DNA from 4 places in the Neobacillus sp. BF23-41 genome. Region 3 is predicted to be linked to each of the others. Evidence: riboswitches for the same ligand, from Rfam matches in the RefSeq annotation. Region 3 holds a riboswitch; each other region holds the start of a gene.
What was found. Region 3 has a riboswitch for S-adenosylmethionine ahead of mmuP (S-methylmethionine permease). Riboswitches for the same ligand answer to the same signal wherever they lie in the genome.

Region 1 (4,393 bases), on a different contig from region 3:
ACGATTTTTTCATGAAGCGAGCCTCCTTAGTTATCATAAAAAATCTGGGCTAATTGCCTAAGATATCGTATGAGGAGGAGAAAAATGTGTGAATGCCTAGAGAGAATAAATTTTATAAAAAAAGGGAAGTTTTGCTGATGAGCCAATACAATGATGGAAAGATTGTTGATATCACGCGCTTTCCTTCTCCAAATCCCAATATTGAATTAAAAGTAATCACTTACCTTTCCAATGGATTACGAGTGAAAGGAATGCTTGCGGAACCGATTGGGGAAGGTGAGTATGATGGATTCCTTTATTTACGCGGCGGCATTAAAAATGTTGGTAAAGTTCGACCAGCAAGGATTGCCCAGTTCGCAGCGGAGGGCTTTGTTGTTTTTGCGCCTTATTATCGTGGAAATCAAGGTGGGGAAGGCAATGAGGATTTTGCCGGGGACGACAGGGAAGACGCCTTTTCCGCCTTTTTGCTGTTAAAATCTATGCCCAGAGTACGTGATATACATATATTTGGGTTCTCGCGGGGTGGAGTAATGGCGCTTTTGACAGGAATTGAGTTCCCTGAGACCGCGTCTGTTGTCAGCTGGGGCGGGGTCAGTGATATGTCCCTCACCTATTTGGAACGTAAAGATTTACGGAGAATGATGAAGAGAGTCATTGGAGGAACCCCTCAGAAATTTCCGGAACGGTATCAAGACAGGACCCCTCTTTATCAAATAGAAAAGATGACAGCCCCTGTCCTGATTATCCATGGTGTTAAAGACGGAAATGTTTCGGTGGAGCATGCGTATCGTCTTGAAAGAAGGCTGAGGTTAGTAGAAAAACCAGTCGATGCATGGTATTTTAACGAATTTACACATTACTTCCCACCAGCAGTAAATAGAAAAGTCGTGAATGATTTAACGAAGTGGATGAAAAGTCATCGCAAAAGATGATAATATATAGGTATTACAAGTAGAGGAGCGGATGTTTATGGGTATGCCTCTTGAGTTAAATACGATGATAGTAACTAAAGGTAGAGAGAAACGAGTGGAAGAAAACGTCTTTTTGCTAGAAAAAGAAGGGTACAGACTTTATCCAATTGAGATTCCGATTGATGTAAGAAAAACAATCGATAGTGATTCAAGTGGTACCGCATTGATAAAAAAAGTTGAATTGCAAAAGAACAGCACGACCATAACCTATCAATTAATTTCATTAAATTCGACTAACTGATTATGTAAGAAAGCCCATATCGAATCGATATGGGCTTTCTTACATTATGCTATTGGACCGCCTTTTTCTTCAATATCACGTGAAACATTAGTGAATTTTTTAAAGTTTTCGCGGAACTTTGCAGCTAATTCTATTGCTTTCTTTTCATATACTTGCGAATCGGACCAAGTTTTAATCGGCTGCAGGACTTCGTCTGGTACACCTGCAATATGGAGCGGGATATTTAATCCAAAGATCTCGTCCTTGACAGTCTCTACATGGTTTAATTCTCCCTCAAGAGCGGCTTCAACCATAGCGCGCGTGTAGGAAAGTTTCATTCGATTACCGACCCCATATTCGCCGCCGGTCCAGCCAGTATTGACTAGAAAAACATTGGCATTGTGCTCAAGTATTTTTTCACCGAGCATTTCTGCGTAACGAGTCGCAGGCAGCGGCAGGAATGGAGCACCAAAGCAAGTGGAGAAGGTAGCTTGTGGTGAAGTTATTCCACGCTCTGTTCCGGCTAGTTTTGAGGTGTAGCCACTTAAAAAGTGATACATTGCTTGTTCCTTTGTTAATTTTGAAATTGGAGGCAATACTCCGAATGCATCAGCGGTTAAAAAGACAATCGTATTTGGGTGGCCAGCGATACTTGGTTGAACAATATTATCAATTGCGTCAATCGGATAAGCGGCACGTGTATTTTCGGTCAACGTTCCATCTTCATAATCAGGGATTCTTGATTCCTGGTTCAATGTTACGTTTTCTAGGACAGTTCCAAAGCGGATGGCATCAAAAATTTGCGGCTCCTTTTCACGAGAAAGATTGATACATTTTGCGTAGCAGCCCCCCTCGATATTAAAGACACCATTGGAGGACCAACCGTGCTCATCATCCCCAATTAATCGACGATTGGAATCGGCTGATAAGGTTGTTTTGCCAGTTCCAGACAAGCCAAAGAATAAAGCAACATCGCCTTCAATCCCAACATTTGCAGAACAATGCATGGAAAAAATATTGTTTTCAGGCAGTAAATAATTCATTACAGAAAAAATCGACTTTTTCATTTCACCTGCGTATTCTGTACCACCTATTAAAACAATTCTTTTTTCAAAAGAAATCATAATAAAAGCTTCCGAGTTGGTGCCATCGATAGCCGGATCTGCCTTGAAATTAGGTGCAGAAATAACGGTAAATCCAGCATCATGGGCAAGAAGTTCATCATCAGACGGGCGAATAAATAACTGGTGTACAAATAAATTTTGCCAAGCTAATTCATTTACCACTTGGATGGATAAACGTGATTTTTTATCAGCACCCGCAAATCCTTTAAAAACAAAGATCTCATTTTTCTGTTGTAAATAATTAATGACCTTTTGATAAAGCTTTGTAAAAACCGGTTCTGAAATTGGTTGATTGGTCGTGCCCCATTCAATTTTGTCTTTAGTTGAATCTTCTAAAACAATGAATTTATCCTGTGGAGACCGGCCAGTATATTTTCCAGTAACGACACTAATAGCTCCCGTAGAAGTTAGTGCTCCTTCATGTCGGGTTAAGACTTTCTCAACTAATTGAGGAACAGATAATTGCACATGAACATGACTTTCATTTAACAATTGATTTAATTCATTAGGAGTATCAACAGAATTCATTTAATGAGACCTTCCTTTATTTTAGTTTTTATGTTGTTAATAATATAAAAAGTATAACACATTAGCCGAATTGATGTATCCTATTTAACTAAATTTATATATTATAAAACTTTAATTGAAGATATAAAAAATATTTATAAATAGAGACTAACTTACTTCGTATTATTCCCATTTTGTTGTGAAAGACATTTCTTAAAAAATTCATTGACATTGTTGGGCAGTGTGATATTATTCTAATTTGAACGGATACTCTCTTATCCTGAGCTGGTGGAGGGACAGGCCCAATGAAACCCAGCAACCTGCAGTATGAAAAGATTGACCACTTAAAAGGTCCTTTTCAGGATGCGAAGGTGCTAATCTGACGCAAGGCTTTGACCTTGAACGATAAGAGCGAAAGGCCCGGAACAACCTTTCCTCTCTGGTAAGGTTTTTTGTTTTGTATAAGTCCTTTATGAAAAGAGTCTCTAATAAAAATCCTTTGTTTATTACATACTAAGGGAATGAGTACCGTATCAAATTCTCGATGTTTAAGGAAGTATTCCTGTAACCTTCCTAAAACCTCGATTATCTCATATTATAGGAGGAATTCAGATGTCAACAAAACGTCGTTTGTTCACTTCTGAATCAGTTACTGAGGGTCATCCTGATAAGATCTGTGACCAAATTTCTGATTCCATTTTAGATGCTATTTTAGCAAGGGATGCTAATGCCCGTGTTGCGGCTGAAACTTCAGTAACAACAGGACTAGTGCTAGTAGCAGGAGAAATCACCACATCTACCTACGTGGATATTCCAAAAATTGTTCGTGAAACGATTAAAAACATCGGCTACAATCGCGCGAAATTCGGTTTTGACTCAGAAACCTGTGCTGTTTTAACATCTATTGATGAACAGTCTCCAGATATCGCGATGGGTGTTGACCAAGCTTTGGAAGCGCGTGAAGGTCAAATGTCCGATGAACAAATCGAAGCAATTGGTGCAGGGGACCAAGGTTTAATGTTTGGTTTTGCTTGTAATGAAACTAAAGAGCTTATGCCTCTTCCCATTTCACTAGCGCACAAACTTGCTCGCCGTTTAACAGAAGTACGTAAAGATAAGGTTCTTGATTACTTACGTCCAGACGGAAAAACACAAGTAACGGTTGAATATGATGAGAACGATAAACCAGTACGCATTGATACGATTGTTATTTCCACTCAACACAATCCTGAAGTTGAGTTAGAGCAAATTCAACGTAACTTGAAGGAATATGTTATTAATCCGGTAGTTCCAAAAGAATTAATCGATGAAAAGACAAAATACTTTATTAATCCAACCGGCCGTTTCGTTATTGGCGGACCACAAGGGGATGCTGGCTTAACAGGCCGGAAAATCATCGTAGATACGTATGGTGGATATGCTCGCCATGGCGGTGGTGCCTTCTCTGGTAAGGATCCTACAAAAGTGGACCGATCAGCTGCCTACGCAGCACGTTATGTTGCTAAAAACATCGTGGCTGCTGGCCTTGCTGATAAGGTAGAAGTTCAACTTGCTTACGCTATTGGTGTAGC
Region 2 (4,393 bases), on a different contig from region 3:
ATACAGGCTCACAAATGTCTTATTCAACACCACTGGGTCATATGACAAGTACATCAGGAGTTGGAAAAGCACAGCGAGGAAAAGCCTTCCATCATAAAGATACTCCGCAAATTATGGCTGCTACCAATATTCCTTATGTGTTTACCGGTTCGGAAGCCTTTCCACAGGACTTAGTTAAAAAAGGTGCAAAAGCACAATGGTATGCCCAAAATGTTGGAACAGTATATGGAAAACTTCTCATCACATGCCCACTTAACTGGAAATCTGATGACCGTTTTGGTACAAAAATTATCGAAGCTGCTGTAGATTCTTGCTTCTTCCCGCTTTATGAAGTAGAACAAGGTGTTACAACCATAACTTACAATCCAGAAGAGAAGAGCAAACGAATTCCACTTTCTGATTGGTTAAAATATATGGGGAAAACAAAACACCTACTTAAAGATGAAAACAAGCCAATGCTAGAAGAATTTGAAGCAGAAGTTGAGAAAAGATGGCAGAGACTCAAAGCAAAGAATGAAAATCCTATGCTGTAAAAAAAGCAATTCAAAAAAACACTTCCTTATAGGTAGTGTTTTTTTGTTGGTTATTGACAGGGGAGATTAAATTTGATATATATCTAATTAGATGTATATCGAAGTGGAATGAAGAGGAGGTAGTGCATTGATACAATTAGACCGTGTTGTTGCGTTTTATAAAACGATGGGGGATCCCACACGGATTAGAATCGTTGCTATATTAGCAAAAGGTCCACTCCATGGGCAGGCAATAGCAGGAAAGCTTGGCTTGTCCGCACCTACGATTACCCATCATTTAAAGAAATTACGAGAGATCCATGTGGTGTATGACAGAAGAGTCAAGAATACGATTTACTTTTACCTAAATGAATCGTTGATTAACCAGCAGGCAAAGGTGTTTACAGAGCTGTTAGAAAAAAAGGGGAAGGAGTTGGATGAAATGGTCGAGTCAAGTATCGAGAGACAAAAAATTATCGAGAACTTCTTTATGAAAAATGGGAAACTAAAGAACATTCCTGCCCAAAGGAAGAAGAAATTAATCGTGTTCGAACACATGGTACGTGGGTTAAAAATAGGTGAAAAGTACGAAGAAAAACAATTAAACGAGTATATAAAACAATTCCATGATGATTATGCAACTATTCGCAGAGAGTTTATCATAAATCATTACATGTTCCGCGAAAATGGTATTTATGAACTAAATCCAGAAGAACTGTGGGCAAAACTTGACTAGAAAAGCAATCCGAAAGTTCGGATTGCTTTTCCTATTATAATGCTCCTTTTACCGTCGTTATGAAAGAAGAAAGGTTCTTTATTTCTTTTCGTTGTTTAATTAGGATTGTACCGAGATCTAATGTTCTCTGCTTAGCAGTAATTCTAGTTTGATCTTCCTCGATCCCATCTAAATCAGCAACATGAGCAAGACCAATTGTTCTTCTGATTAATTCGCAGCCTGCAAAGCCGATCGAGTCCTCAAAAAACTTAGTTAAATTATAGTTTAAAAATCTAGTGGATTTAGCGTAATCGTCTTTATTCTCCGTATTCCATAATTGTGTAAATTGATCCTCAAATACATTCCATACCGTTTCAATATGATTGAGGAAAAGATCACGTTGTTCAACATTTGCTATTACCTGAAAGAGAAGATTTGCAAATACTTGGCCGATATCAAATCCAGCTGGTCCGTAAAAAGCAAATTCAGGATCGATTACTTTTGTTTCATAATTATCGGCAAAAACACTTCCGGTATGAAGATCACCATGGAGGAGAACTTCAGCTTCTGTTAAAAAGCGTTTCTTCAAAATATTTACATGAAACTTTAGTTCTTCATCCTGCCAAAGCTCTTCGACTACAGGATGCAGTCCTTCCTCGAAATCGTTGGTTTCTGCATCAATAAAAGGATCGGTAAAGATTAAATCTTCAGTTATTTTGCAAAGCTCGGGATTGATAAACTGTTGTACATATTCCTTTTTTAAGGAAAGGCCTAATCCGTAATCGGAAGTGTAAAATAGTGTTTTTGCAAGATATTCACCTAGATGCTTTGAAATTAATGGATAGGTTTCTCCTTTGATAAAGCCAGTTCTTGCGATCGAAAGATGGGAAAGGTCCTCCATTACGGTTACAGCTAGGACATCATCTGTGAAAAAAACTTGGGGTACATAATCTGGAGCAATCTGTCCGAAAATTTTTAAGGCATCCGCTTCAATCTTTGCTCTTTTCAAAGTTAATGGCCAGCTTTCGCCAACTACCTTTGCATAAGGGAGAGCTTGTTTGATAATAACACTTTTTCCTTTTAATTTATCAACAATATGAAAGACTAGATTGAGATTCCCATCGCCAATCTCCTTGCAGGAAAGTTTTGCATGCTGGTCAAAAATTTTCAATTCAAGTGCCAGTTCAACTGCACTCCCGTTTGTTAAAGGCTGGTATGTTTTTTGTTTTAGTAGACTCATTATGGTTCCTCCTCGTTTTTGGGAGGCTTAATTATGCACGCAGGCACTAAAAAAGCCTCTTTCTCATCTGAAAGAGGCTGATAGACAATATTGTCTGTCTCACCTCTTATCTCTCAGAAAGATAATCCTTCTGTTGGAATTAGCACCGTGCCTTAAAGGGGGGATCCCCAGCGCAAAAAGCGCCCCATTTCAATGGGTTTCCGGTCGGTTGCTGGGCTTCAAAGGGCCAAATCCCTCAGCCAGCTCGTGATAAGAGAAAATCTATTTAACTGGTAAAAATCATATCAGTAACAAAGAGAAAGTGTCAATATTTTTTGAAAATTATTATTTATAGAATTCTGGTTTTCTATCCGTGAAAATAGGAATTTGCTTACGGACCTCCTTGACTAAGTCCATCTCAATTTCAGCCGATAGGATTTCTTCCTTCATTCCAGCCTCAGCAATGACCTCACCCCACGGGTCAATAATCATTGAGTGACCAGCAAAATGGTTTTTTGGGTCATTTCCAGAACGGTTACAGGCAATTACATAACATTGATTTTCAATTGCTCTGGCAATTAAAAGGGCCCTCCAGTGGGACAATCTGGGTGCAGGCCATTCGGCCACAACAAACAGTGCTTCTGCACCATCTGATGTGTGAGCGCGTATCCACTCTGGAAACCGGATATCATAACAGATCGACCCAGCAAACTGGTGATTATCAAGTTGGAAAAGTCCCTTCTCAGCGCCAGGCTCTAAGAAAACATGCTCATTCATGAGTTTAAAAAGATGTAGTTTACTATACTGGTGCACAAGCGTGCCATCTTTATTGATGATGAGGAGAGTATTTTTTACTCCTGTTTCTTCTCGGTTCGCAACTGAGCCGCCAACGAAATGAACCTGATTTTTTTGTGCTGCATTTCTCAGAAATTCAATCGTTTGTAGTGCTTTTGGGTCTGCAATTTCATTCAGGCGGGTCAAGTCATAACCCGTTGTCCATAGTTCTGGAAGGACAATGATATCGGGTTGTTCAATCAGTGCTTTTTCAATGAGTCTTTCGGCAGTTTGGTAGTTTTTATTGGGATTGCCAAAGACGATATCCATTTGCAGACATGAAATTTTTAATTTCACGAATCTTCACCTCGTTTGAAATTTCGGAATTTTTTCTTTACAAGCCATTATAAAAGTTATATCATTTGTGACTAGAAATTCATAATGATTCTTATAAATAATTAAGCAGGTGAGAATAATGAAGCAATTTCCACCATCAGAACTATTAACTAGTCTTCCGAAGCAATTTTTTGCTTCACTTGTTAAAAAAGTGGGTGAGTATATTTCACAAGGGTTTGATGTGATTAATTTAGGGCAAGGCAATCCCGATCAGCCAACGCCTTCTCATATTGTTAAAAAACTTCAAGATGCAGCAGTGAATCCATTAAATCATAAATATTCTCCTTTTCAGGGACATCGTTATTTAAAACAGGCTGCCGCTGATTTTTATTTAAGAGAATATGGAGTGACCATTGATCCGGATAAAGAAGTGGCAATTTTGTTTGGGGGTAAAGCAGGACTTGTCGAAATCCCTCAATGCTTATTAAATCCGGGGGATACCATCCTCGTACCTGACCCCGGTTACCCAGATTATTGGTCTGGGGTTGCTCTTGCAAAAGCTGAAATGGTTACGATGCCGTTACGAGAGGAAAATAACTTTCTGCCGGATTATTGCGAACTGGATAAGTCTGTTTTATCAAAAGCAAAGTTAATGTTCCTCAATTATCCTAATAATCCAACAGGATCTACAGCTACTCATGAATTTTTTGATGAGACTATTAAGCTAGCGAGTGATCATGATATTTGTGTTATTCATGATTTTGCCTATGGTGCTATTGGTTTCGATGGTGAAAAACCAATAAGTTTTATGCAGGTTGAAGGGGCTAAAGAGGTTGG
Region 3 (4,393 bases):
GAACGCTGTTAACAAAAAAGGTTTCGCTCCCCGCGAAGCCTTTTTGTTATGCTTAAAGTTCATTATTAATACCTATTTTTAAATTAGAGGTACACCATAAAACCAACGCAAATACAATAAATGAAAAATAATAGTTTATTTTTTCAATAATAAGGAAATAATTGGTCATATTTATATATTCTTTAATTGACGCAATTGATTTGAGTTGGGATTAATAGGAGTGGTACCAATGAGGAAAATAAATAAATTAGCAGACTTATGCTGGGAGGGATTAACTTTAAAACACGTTTCTCACAAAGAGATTGTTATTCCTTATGTACTATTTTTTATTATTACATTAATTTTTGAGCTGTTTTTATCTTTTTTGTTTATCTTATCTTTTTTTCTATTCAGTAAATATGGATATAAACCTAATTTTCAATACTATATGAGCGCTGTAATTTTGATTTTAATGTTAATCATTACAGTTCAATTGCTAATTACAACAATGAAGGTAGATAAAACCTAGTAACTTATCAGCGAATAATTAAAGTATTTTGGAACTTACGATATAAAACCGGACACTTATTACATAATTTACGAAACTTACGACATTTGCTGGATTATAATTGGAAATTCGTTGTATCTTTTCTCATTAAGCGGATTGGAACCCCTGACCAAATACAATTTTCTCCTTTTGATAACCACCTATATTTATTCTGTTAACTAGGCTTACTAGAGGACACTCAGTAAAAGGCCGTCAGCTTTTAATCTGGCAGCCTTTTTATTTCTTTGGTAACGTCTGAGTTACTTCCATAAAGTACATTTGTTAATTGCCAAAAAAAATCGATAGAATTTTCCGGTTAATTTATTATTAGAAATAAACCTCATTTACTTATGATACGGTTCTCCGTAACGATCTAAACAATTAAGAAGTTCGCCACTTTTTTGAAATCTCTTCAATATGATGAGGTGCTGTTCTGCAGCATCCTCCTATTAGTCGTGCCCCTGCAAAGTACCATTCTTCAGATTTAAAGTCGAGCCCATTACATAATTCTTGACCATGCCATGTTTTAGTTTCTGGATTATAGGTTTCACCAGAGTTCGGATAAACAATAATCGGTTTTTTGGTGTTTGTTCGCAACTCGTTGATAGCTTCCGTCACGATTGTCACTGGTGCACAATTGAGACCAATGGCAACAATTTGTTCGTTGTCACCAAACACTCTCGCACACTCTGCCAGCGGCGTATTGTCACTTATCGCATTCTCATTTTTCAAAGAAAAGGATAGCCAGGCATATGTATCTGGAAATTCCTTCAACAATGAAGCTAATACCTTCGCTTCCTGCAGGGAAGGAATCGTTTCAAATGCTAATAGATCAGCACCTGCTTCAATCAACGCTGACATTCTTGTGCGATGAAAGTCTATTAATGTTTCATCTGTAACACCGTAGTTTCCCACATACTCTGAACCATCGGCTAGGTAAGCACCATAAGGGCCAACGGATGCGGCAACCAATGGCTTAGGTCTATTGGTTTGTGAATTTTCCTGCCAAAAATCATCTCTTGCTTTTCTCGCAAGTAACACCGTTTTCTTAATTAGTTCTAAAGCTTCTTTCTCTTGGATACCACGCTTGGAAAAACCGTCAATGGTTGCTTGATAGCTTGACGTTATGGCACAGTCCGCTCCAGCACGAAAATAGTCAGAATGAACCTGATAAATCAATTCTGGATTTTCTAGTAATACACGTGCAGACCAGAGGGGATCGTCCAAATTACACCCATGCGACTCAAGCTCTGTGGCTAACGCTCCGTCCAGTAGCATAATGGAATGTTCGGATAAAATAGCCTTAATAGGGTTGATTTTGTTGGACATAACCTACTCCTCTTTTCTTTAATCTTTGGGTTAAATAATAACTTGCATAGCAAAACAATATAAATGGAATGCCACAATATAAGGCAATTCGTTGTGTAGGGTCAAATGCGATTCCAATACATGAAGCAAGACAAAGGATAAAGGAAGCGATTGGTACCAAAGGATAGAATGGTGTACGATAAACCAAGTCCTTTACGGAATTTCCTTCTTTAATATATTGTCTGCGAAATAAAAACTGTGAAGCACTAATACTCATCCAAACTACCACCACAGCTAGGCCCGAAATGGATACAAGTACGATATACACTGTATCTGGTGCAATAATACTTGAGAACAAAGCTAAACCACCGCCAAACATGCTAAAAATGACTGCATATATTGGAACACCTTGTTTTGTTAATTTTGCAAAAATGGGTGATATCGTATTCTTATCTGCAAGTGACCAAAGCATTCTTGAAGAGGCATAAAGACCTGAGTTTGCAGCAGATAGAATGGCTGTTAATATGACAAAGTTCATAATATCCGCTGCATATGGTACGCCAATTTGTTCAAGAACGGCAACAAAGGGGCTCTCTAATACTCCTGCATCTGAAGTAGGCATTAATGCAGATAATACAACAATCGTTCCTACAAAAAAGATAATCAATCTCCACAATGTAGTACGAATGGCCTTTGGTATCGTTTTTTCCGGATTTGCTGTTTCCCCCGCTGCAATTCCTATTAATTCCGTTCCTGAAAAGGCAAAGTTAACCGCAAGCATTGTCATGACAATCGCAAAAGCACCATTAGGAAATAAACCTGCACTTGTAAAATTAGAGAAGAACGGTGCCGATTGGGAATGGGTCATCGGAAGAAAACCTACCATTGCCGCTGCTCCTACAACAATAAACAGAACAATCGCTATTACCTTTATAGACGCAAACCAGAATTCAGATTCAGCGAAAAACTTAACCGTCAGTATATTTAAGACAAAAACCAAAATAGCAAACAGCAAACTCCAATTCCAGACATTAATGGATGGAAACCATCGCTGCATTAATAATCCTGCAGCCGTAAATTCAGAACCTAAAGCAACAGTCCAAGTTAGCCAGTACAACCAAGCAACTGTATACCCAGTCCCTGGTCCAATATATTTAGTCGCATAACTGTGAAAGGCACCAGTTTCAGGCATATGTACGGAAAGCTCTCCTAAACATAGCATGACGAGATAAACCACTAGTGCACCAATCAGATAGGACAGAATGGTCCCAAACGGGCCAGCTTGTTGAATCGTGTAACCCGAACTTAAGAATAATCCTGTTCCAATCACTCCGCCGAGCGATAGCATAACTAAATGCCGTGTTTGCATTTTTCTTTGAAATTTTTGCTTGCTTTTCTTCTCCATCCTAGTCTCCTTTTTCCTACATCCAGAAAAAACAAAAAACGCACTCAGATAAATGAGTGCGTTACTGACAAATAATAACGTAGCTCTTATCTATCAAGGCTTCACACCCGATGGAATTAGCACAGTGTCTTATTAGACCTGCTGCTGAGGTTTCATAGGGCCAGTCCCTCCGCCTCTCTGGATAAGAAATATTTTTTTAAACTTTATCAATCTATTAAATAATTGTCAATATATTTCTGAGTTTTTTAAAATTTTAAAACCTTATAAGCAAAAAATATAATAATTATGCTTATCTAATATAAATTCAAGTAAAAATTTCGTCGTTACTTATGGTACGGTTCACCGCGATTAATCCGAAAAGCTCTATAAATTTGTTCAACAAGGATTGTCTCATCAGCTGATGGGGGAAGGTCATCCAGGCAAGACCGTGGGGACGAATCGAGACTTGCCTACCATTAAAAAGAAGCGATTCAAATCAAAAAGAACCCGTCGATGATTGTAGGAGTAGTCGTGATATTGATCATTGGTGTAGTTGTATATAAAGTTAAAAGGGAAAAAGAGCGGTTAAGGAATTCTGGATAAAGTGAAAGAATAAAAACAAGAAACCACCTTGGATCTACTTAATAGTAGAGGCTAGGTGGTTTCTCTTTTTTATATTCGCTCCCTCATCCGCTCAGGAAGTGTCTGTATCGACTGGACGACCAAATCAAGCTTTGCTTCAATTCGGTAAAGCAAATAAAGAGTCACAACGATGGGGAATCCCACCTGGCTGATGATTGGAATCAACTGCTCCACTTTTCTCTCCTCCTTCCATTGTTTATAAAAAGAGGCTGGGTTCATAATGAATCCGGCCTCTCACTTTTATTAGGCAATCACGTAATCTGTCACATTGCGTTCGATCACTCTTGCTCCTTTTGCAGCAACAAACTTCCCGCTGCTAGTTGTGAAAACTTCAGATGCAATAATCTGCGCCATCGATAATTTTACGACTTCTTCATCAATCGGCTCTTTGGGGTTATCAATGGAAAGGCTTGCTGTCTTTCCGAACTCCGTGGCAAATTGCAATTCCAATGTTTTTGCCATTTCTTTCACCTCCTATCCCTTCGTTTTTTACTAGACTATTAACCTAGAATCGCGGAGCTGTCATTCCGTTT
Region 4 (4,393 bases), on a different contig from region 3:
TCTGCGCGTCGATGATATCGATGTCTTATATAAAGATACAACGAAGGGTGAGTACTTTCCTCACTTTATCACTGAGGCCGAAAAATCAGGGCTTCATTTTAAAAAAGCAACTGAACATAGCGATGGCGAAAAAGAAGTGAAGCAAGGTAACTATGATGGTTATATAGAAGTAACCGATAAAGGGATTCAGCTCTATGTCAATAATGGGACCAGTATTGAAGGAAATATTCTGCAAGGGATGCTCGCCTCCTTTGTCGATCAATACAATATTACTTCTGAAGTCATGAAGGTGGCTCCGGAAAAGCTGGAAAGTGCCTTCACGCGTGAAAAGCCGGCGGATTTCATTAAGGAAACTTCGCTGCTTCCCGATAAACAGCCGGGATCTATGGATTATTATGCAATTGTCATCACAACGATGATTGTTCTTTACGGTGCGATGTCGTCAAGCTCGTTAATCGTAAGCGAAAGAGTTCGCAAGACAGCGGACCGCCTGATTGCTTCTCCAGTACGAAAAAGTGAAATTTTCATCGGGAAAGTACTCGGGAGTCTCGTTAGTAATAGCATCTGTATCCTGCTCGTCATCCTGTTTAGCAAGCTTATTTTCAAAGCCAACTGGGGCGAACATCTTGGATTGGTATTCCTTGTTCTGCTGACAGAAGTCGTGTTTGCGGTCAGCATGGGGATTGGCGTCAGCTTCCTGTCAAAAACAAGTGCAGGTCCGAGAGTGATCATCATGCTGTTTGTGCAGTTATCGTCCTTTTTTGGCGGAGCTTATTTTAAAATTGACAACCCAGAAGGCATTTTCAAGCTGATTACTGAGCTTTCGCCGCTAACCTGGATGAATACAGCGCTGACAAAGATTATTTATGCGAATGACTTTGCGGCAGCTATTCCAGCGCTAACGATGAATCTTGGCGGGGCGCTCTTATTTTTACTCGTGGCGATCATATCTTTGCAAAGACGGGAGGGGCTATAATGAAGGATATCCTCTGGTTAATTCAGAACACGTTACGTGTGACGTTTCGAAAAAAGAAAAACATTATTATGTATCTATGTATGCCGTTAATCGGGATTTTTATCTCCTTGCTCGTCTATGGCGGCGATCAAAAAACAATCCTTCATGTTGGAATTGTTAATCAGGACCCTAGCGAGATTACTACGGATACAATCCAATTTTTAAAAAGATTAGAGAATGTGGAAATTTCCAAGATTACCACGGCCGATGTTCAAGATCAAATCTCGTCTGGCTATCTAGATAGTGTAATTACCTTTGAAAAAGGATATTCTGACAGTGTCTTGGCTGGGGAGCCTGACCATATCCAACTGACCTCGATCAAGGGTGCAGCAATTACCGCATACGTGAAATCTTATTTACATCAGTATATCGATAATATTGCGACGATCAGTTATGTTGCAGGCGGTAATCAACAGACTTTTGAGCAGATGTATCAGGATTACCAGCAAACAGATTATAAGCTGACCACAAATGCTTTAGAAGATTCTTCAAAAAACAAGTTTATGACCAACCAAACGATTGGCTTCCTGATTATGATCATGCTGATGTCGGCCTGCAATATGTCCGAGATCATCCTTTTAGAAAAAGAAAACCGCACCTATTTTCGGTTATTATCAACACCGATTAATGCCAGGAAGTATATCTTCTCCAATGTCATGGTCAACATGATTGTGATGACGATACAGGTGCTGATCACGTTAACGATTATGAAAAGTATCTTTGATATTGGCATCAATATGTCCTTTTGGTCAGCGGCGTTCGTCATGATGCTATTTTCATTGATTTCCGTAGGGATCTCATTAATGATTGTTTCTTTTTCAAACAGCCGCAGTGCCGCGGGCGCCTTGCAAAATTTAATTATCACTCCGACCGTCATGCTTTCCGGCTGCTTCTGGCCGGTGGAAGTGATGCCGAAATCGTTACAGAAAATTGCTAATTTCCTGCCGCAGCGCTGGACATTGGATACGTTAACGAAGCTTCAGGAAGGAAATGAATTTAGCGGGTTGTATTTAAATTTCATGATTCTATTTGCCTTTGCCGCTGCGTTTTTCTTGATTGCGGTGTATCGATTTAGTAGAAATAATTCTACACAGACTTTTGTGTAGTAGATATGTGGTTCAGACCTCCGCACAGCTAATGTATAAAGCGGAAAAGTGTAAACGTCGGATGAGGGCAAAGTTGCTCTTGTCTTTTTTTTGGCTGGTCGGAATGAGATGCAGGTAAAATAAAAATAGAATAGACTAGTATAGTTGAGTATAGTATAGTTAATCCAACTATTTTGATTGATTTTATGGGAATGGAAATCCATATTATGTTAGAATACTATTTTCAGATGATTGACAAGATTAAAATAGATTGGTAATATCTTAAATATCTTAATTTAATGATGAAACTTATCGAGAGCGACTGAGGGACTAGGCCCTATGACGTCCGGCAACCCCCATTACAGGGAAGGTGCCAATTCCTGCAGAATGACGATCATTCTGAAAGATAAGTCGAAATATCCACTTGTATTTCGATGTCCCTTTCAGTTGAGAGGGGCATTTTTTTATATCCAAAATATTGCATTTTAAAAAAGAGGTAATCGTATGATTGAGATTCAGAATCTTTCGAAAGTTTACAATACGAAAAATGGCACGGTAAAAGGTGTGGATGATGTTTCGTTAACCGTTCAAAGAGGCGGAATTTATGGAATTGTCGGCTATTCAGGTGCAGGAAAAAGTTCGCTCTTGCGCTGTATTAATCTGTTGGAGCGACCAACATCAGGGAGTATTACTGTTGATGGTATTGACCTTACTTCACTAAAGGGGGAGAATCTACGCTTATCACGATTAAAAATAGGGATGATTTTTCAACACTTTTATTTAATCAGTCAAAAAACGGTGTTTGAGAATATCGTGTTTTCCTTGAAAGCGGCCAACTATCCAAAGAGCCAAATCAAAGAACGGGTGGAAGAACTGCTTGCAACGGTCGGTCTTGGAGATAAAAGGGATGTTTATCCTTCCCAACTGAGCGGTGGACAAAAACAACGGGTAGGGATTGCACGAGCGCTGGCTAATAATCCGAAGGTACTATTATGTGATGAAGCAACATCAGCCCTGGATCCAACCACGACAAAATCGATCTTAAATTTATTGAAAAAAATTAACAAAGAACTCGATATTACGATAGTTTTAATCACGCATGAGATGAATGTTGTCAAGGAAATTTGTAATCGAATGGCGATTATGCAAGAAGGAAAGGTCATTGAAGAGGGAGCGGTATATGATATATTTGCCAACCCTCAGGCAGAACTGACCAAAGAATTTATCGACAGTGTTGTTTCCTTTGACGTTCCGGAGACCATTTTAAATAATTGTGAAGGACCGATTATCAAGGTCATGTTTAAGGGGAAAGTCGCTGGAGAGGGCGTTATTTCCGATATGCTCCAGCAATATAACGTAAAAGGGAACTTCCTGCATGGATCGATTGAATATATTCAAGAATTGCCACTTGGCATCTTTATCATGGAATTGAAGGGACAAAAGGAAGACGTGAAAGCAGCACTTCAGTATATCGAAGACCGGGCAGCGCAAGTGGAGGTGTTACGTAATGGGCTTTGATTTTCAGCATCTTTTGGAACTAATTCCTGATATAAATACAGCATTTTTACAAACGATTTATATGATCCTCATCTCATTGGTAATCGCGATAGTCATTGGCTTGCCAGTAGGGATTCTATTATACGTGACCGACAAAGGCTTGTTTTTGCAAAATCGCGTCATCCAACTTTGCATGGGCTTTGTTGTTAATTTAGTCCGCTCCATTCCTTTTATTATTTTATTGGTGGCGTTAATTCCCTTAACCAATTTTCTAGTAGGTACAACAATTGGACCAACTGCTGCGAGTGTTTCGCTTTCTGTAGCTTCGATTCCTTTTTTTGCCCGAATTGTCGAGAATGCATTAAGGGAGATTGATAAAGGGGTCATTGAAGCCGCGATAGCTGCCGGCGCTACGCCGTTAATGATTATTAAAGATGTCCTGCTCCTTGAAGCAAGGTCAGGAATTATCTCAGGTATTACCTTAACACTGATTAGTTTAATTGGATTTTCGGCGATGGCAGGGACCGTTGGCGGCGGTGGAATTGGTGATTTGGCCATTCGGTTTGGTTACTATCGATACGACAATACCATTATGATTGCCACTGTGATTATATTAATTGTTTTAGTTCAGTTTGTTCAGTTTCTTGGCGATTTTCTCGCCAAAGTTTTTGATAAAAGATAAAAAGAGAGAGGGAAATAGTCATGAAAAAATTGTTTTTATCATTTATTTTGCTAGTAGTCTTAGGAGCTTTAGCTGCTTGTGGCAGCTCAGGAAACAACGATAAGAAAAGCGCTG

Region 1: it holds a riboswitch for S-adenosylmethionine, as region 3 does, so the genes downstream of both, metK (methionine adenosyltransferase) here and mmuP (S-methylmethionine permease) in region 3, are expected to answer to the same signal.
Region 2: it holds a riboswitch for S-adenosylmethionine, as region 3 does, so the genes downstream of both, mtnK (S-methyl-5-thioribose kinase) here and mmuP (S-methylmethionine permease) in region 3, are expected to answer to the same signal.
Region 4: it holds a riboswitch for S-adenosylmethionine, as region 3 does, so the genes downstream of both, AB7942_RS14490 (methionine ABC transporter ATP-binding protein) here and mmuP (S-methylmethionine permease) in region 3, are expected to answer to the same signal.

Annotation. Positions count from the first base shown of each region.
Region 1 is NZ_JBGBPR010000006.1:204,018-208,410, reverse strand. It holds gene AB7942_RS12470 (alpha/beta hydrolase family protein) at 138-932, shown strand; gene AB7942_RS12465 (DUF2584 domain-containing protein) at 970-1,212, shown strand; gene pckA (phosphoenolpyruvate carboxykinase (ATP)) at 1,257-2,843, opposite strand; SAM riboswitch class I at 3,095-3,234, shown strand; gene metK (methionine adenosyltransferase) at 3,435-4,393, shown strand, end outside.
Region 2 is NZ_JBGBPR010000001.1:365,647-370,039, reverse strand. It holds gene AB7942_RS01745 (transketolase C-terminal domain-containing protein) at 1-533, shown strand, start outside; gene AB7942_RS01740 (DUF2087 domain-containing protein) at 664-1,248, shown strand; gene mtnK (S-methyl-5-thioribose kinase) at 1,283-2,467, opposite strand; SAM riboswitch class I at 2,571-2,723, opposite strand; gene AB7942_RS01730 (carbon-nitrogen family hydrolase) at 2,792-3,577, opposite strand; gene AB7942_RS01725 (pyridoxal phosphate-dependent aminotransferase) at 3,696-4,393, shown strand, end outside.
Region 3 is NZ_JBGBPR010000026.1:47,862-52,254, forward strand. It holds gene mmuM (homocysteine S-methyltransferase) at 908-1,855, opposite strand; gene mmuP (S-methylmethionine permease) at 1,830-3,239, opposite strand; SAM riboswitch class I at 3,323-3,427, opposite strand; partial or broken gene AB7942_RS25380 (23S rRNA (pseudouridine(1915)-N(3))-methyltransferase RlmH) at 3,563-3,654, opposite strand; gene AB7942_RS25385 (YvrJ family protein) at 3,891-4,034, opposite strand; gene AB7942_RS25390 (DUF2922 domain-containing protein) at 4,104-4,322, opposite strand.
Region 4 is NZ_JBGBPR010000008.1:153,464-157,856, forward strand. It holds gene AB7942_RS14480 (ABC transporter permease) at 1-976, shown strand, start outside; gene AB7942_RS14485 (ABC transporter permease) at 976-2,121, shown strand; SAM riboswitch class I at 2,407-2,513, shown strand; gene AB7942_RS14490 (methionine ABC transporter ATP-binding protein) at 2,605-3,618, shown strand; gene AB7942_RS14495 (methionine ABC transporter permease) at 3,608-4,279, shown strand; gene AB7942_RS14500 (MetQ/NlpA family ABC transporter substrate-binding protein) at 4,300-4,393, shown strand, end outside.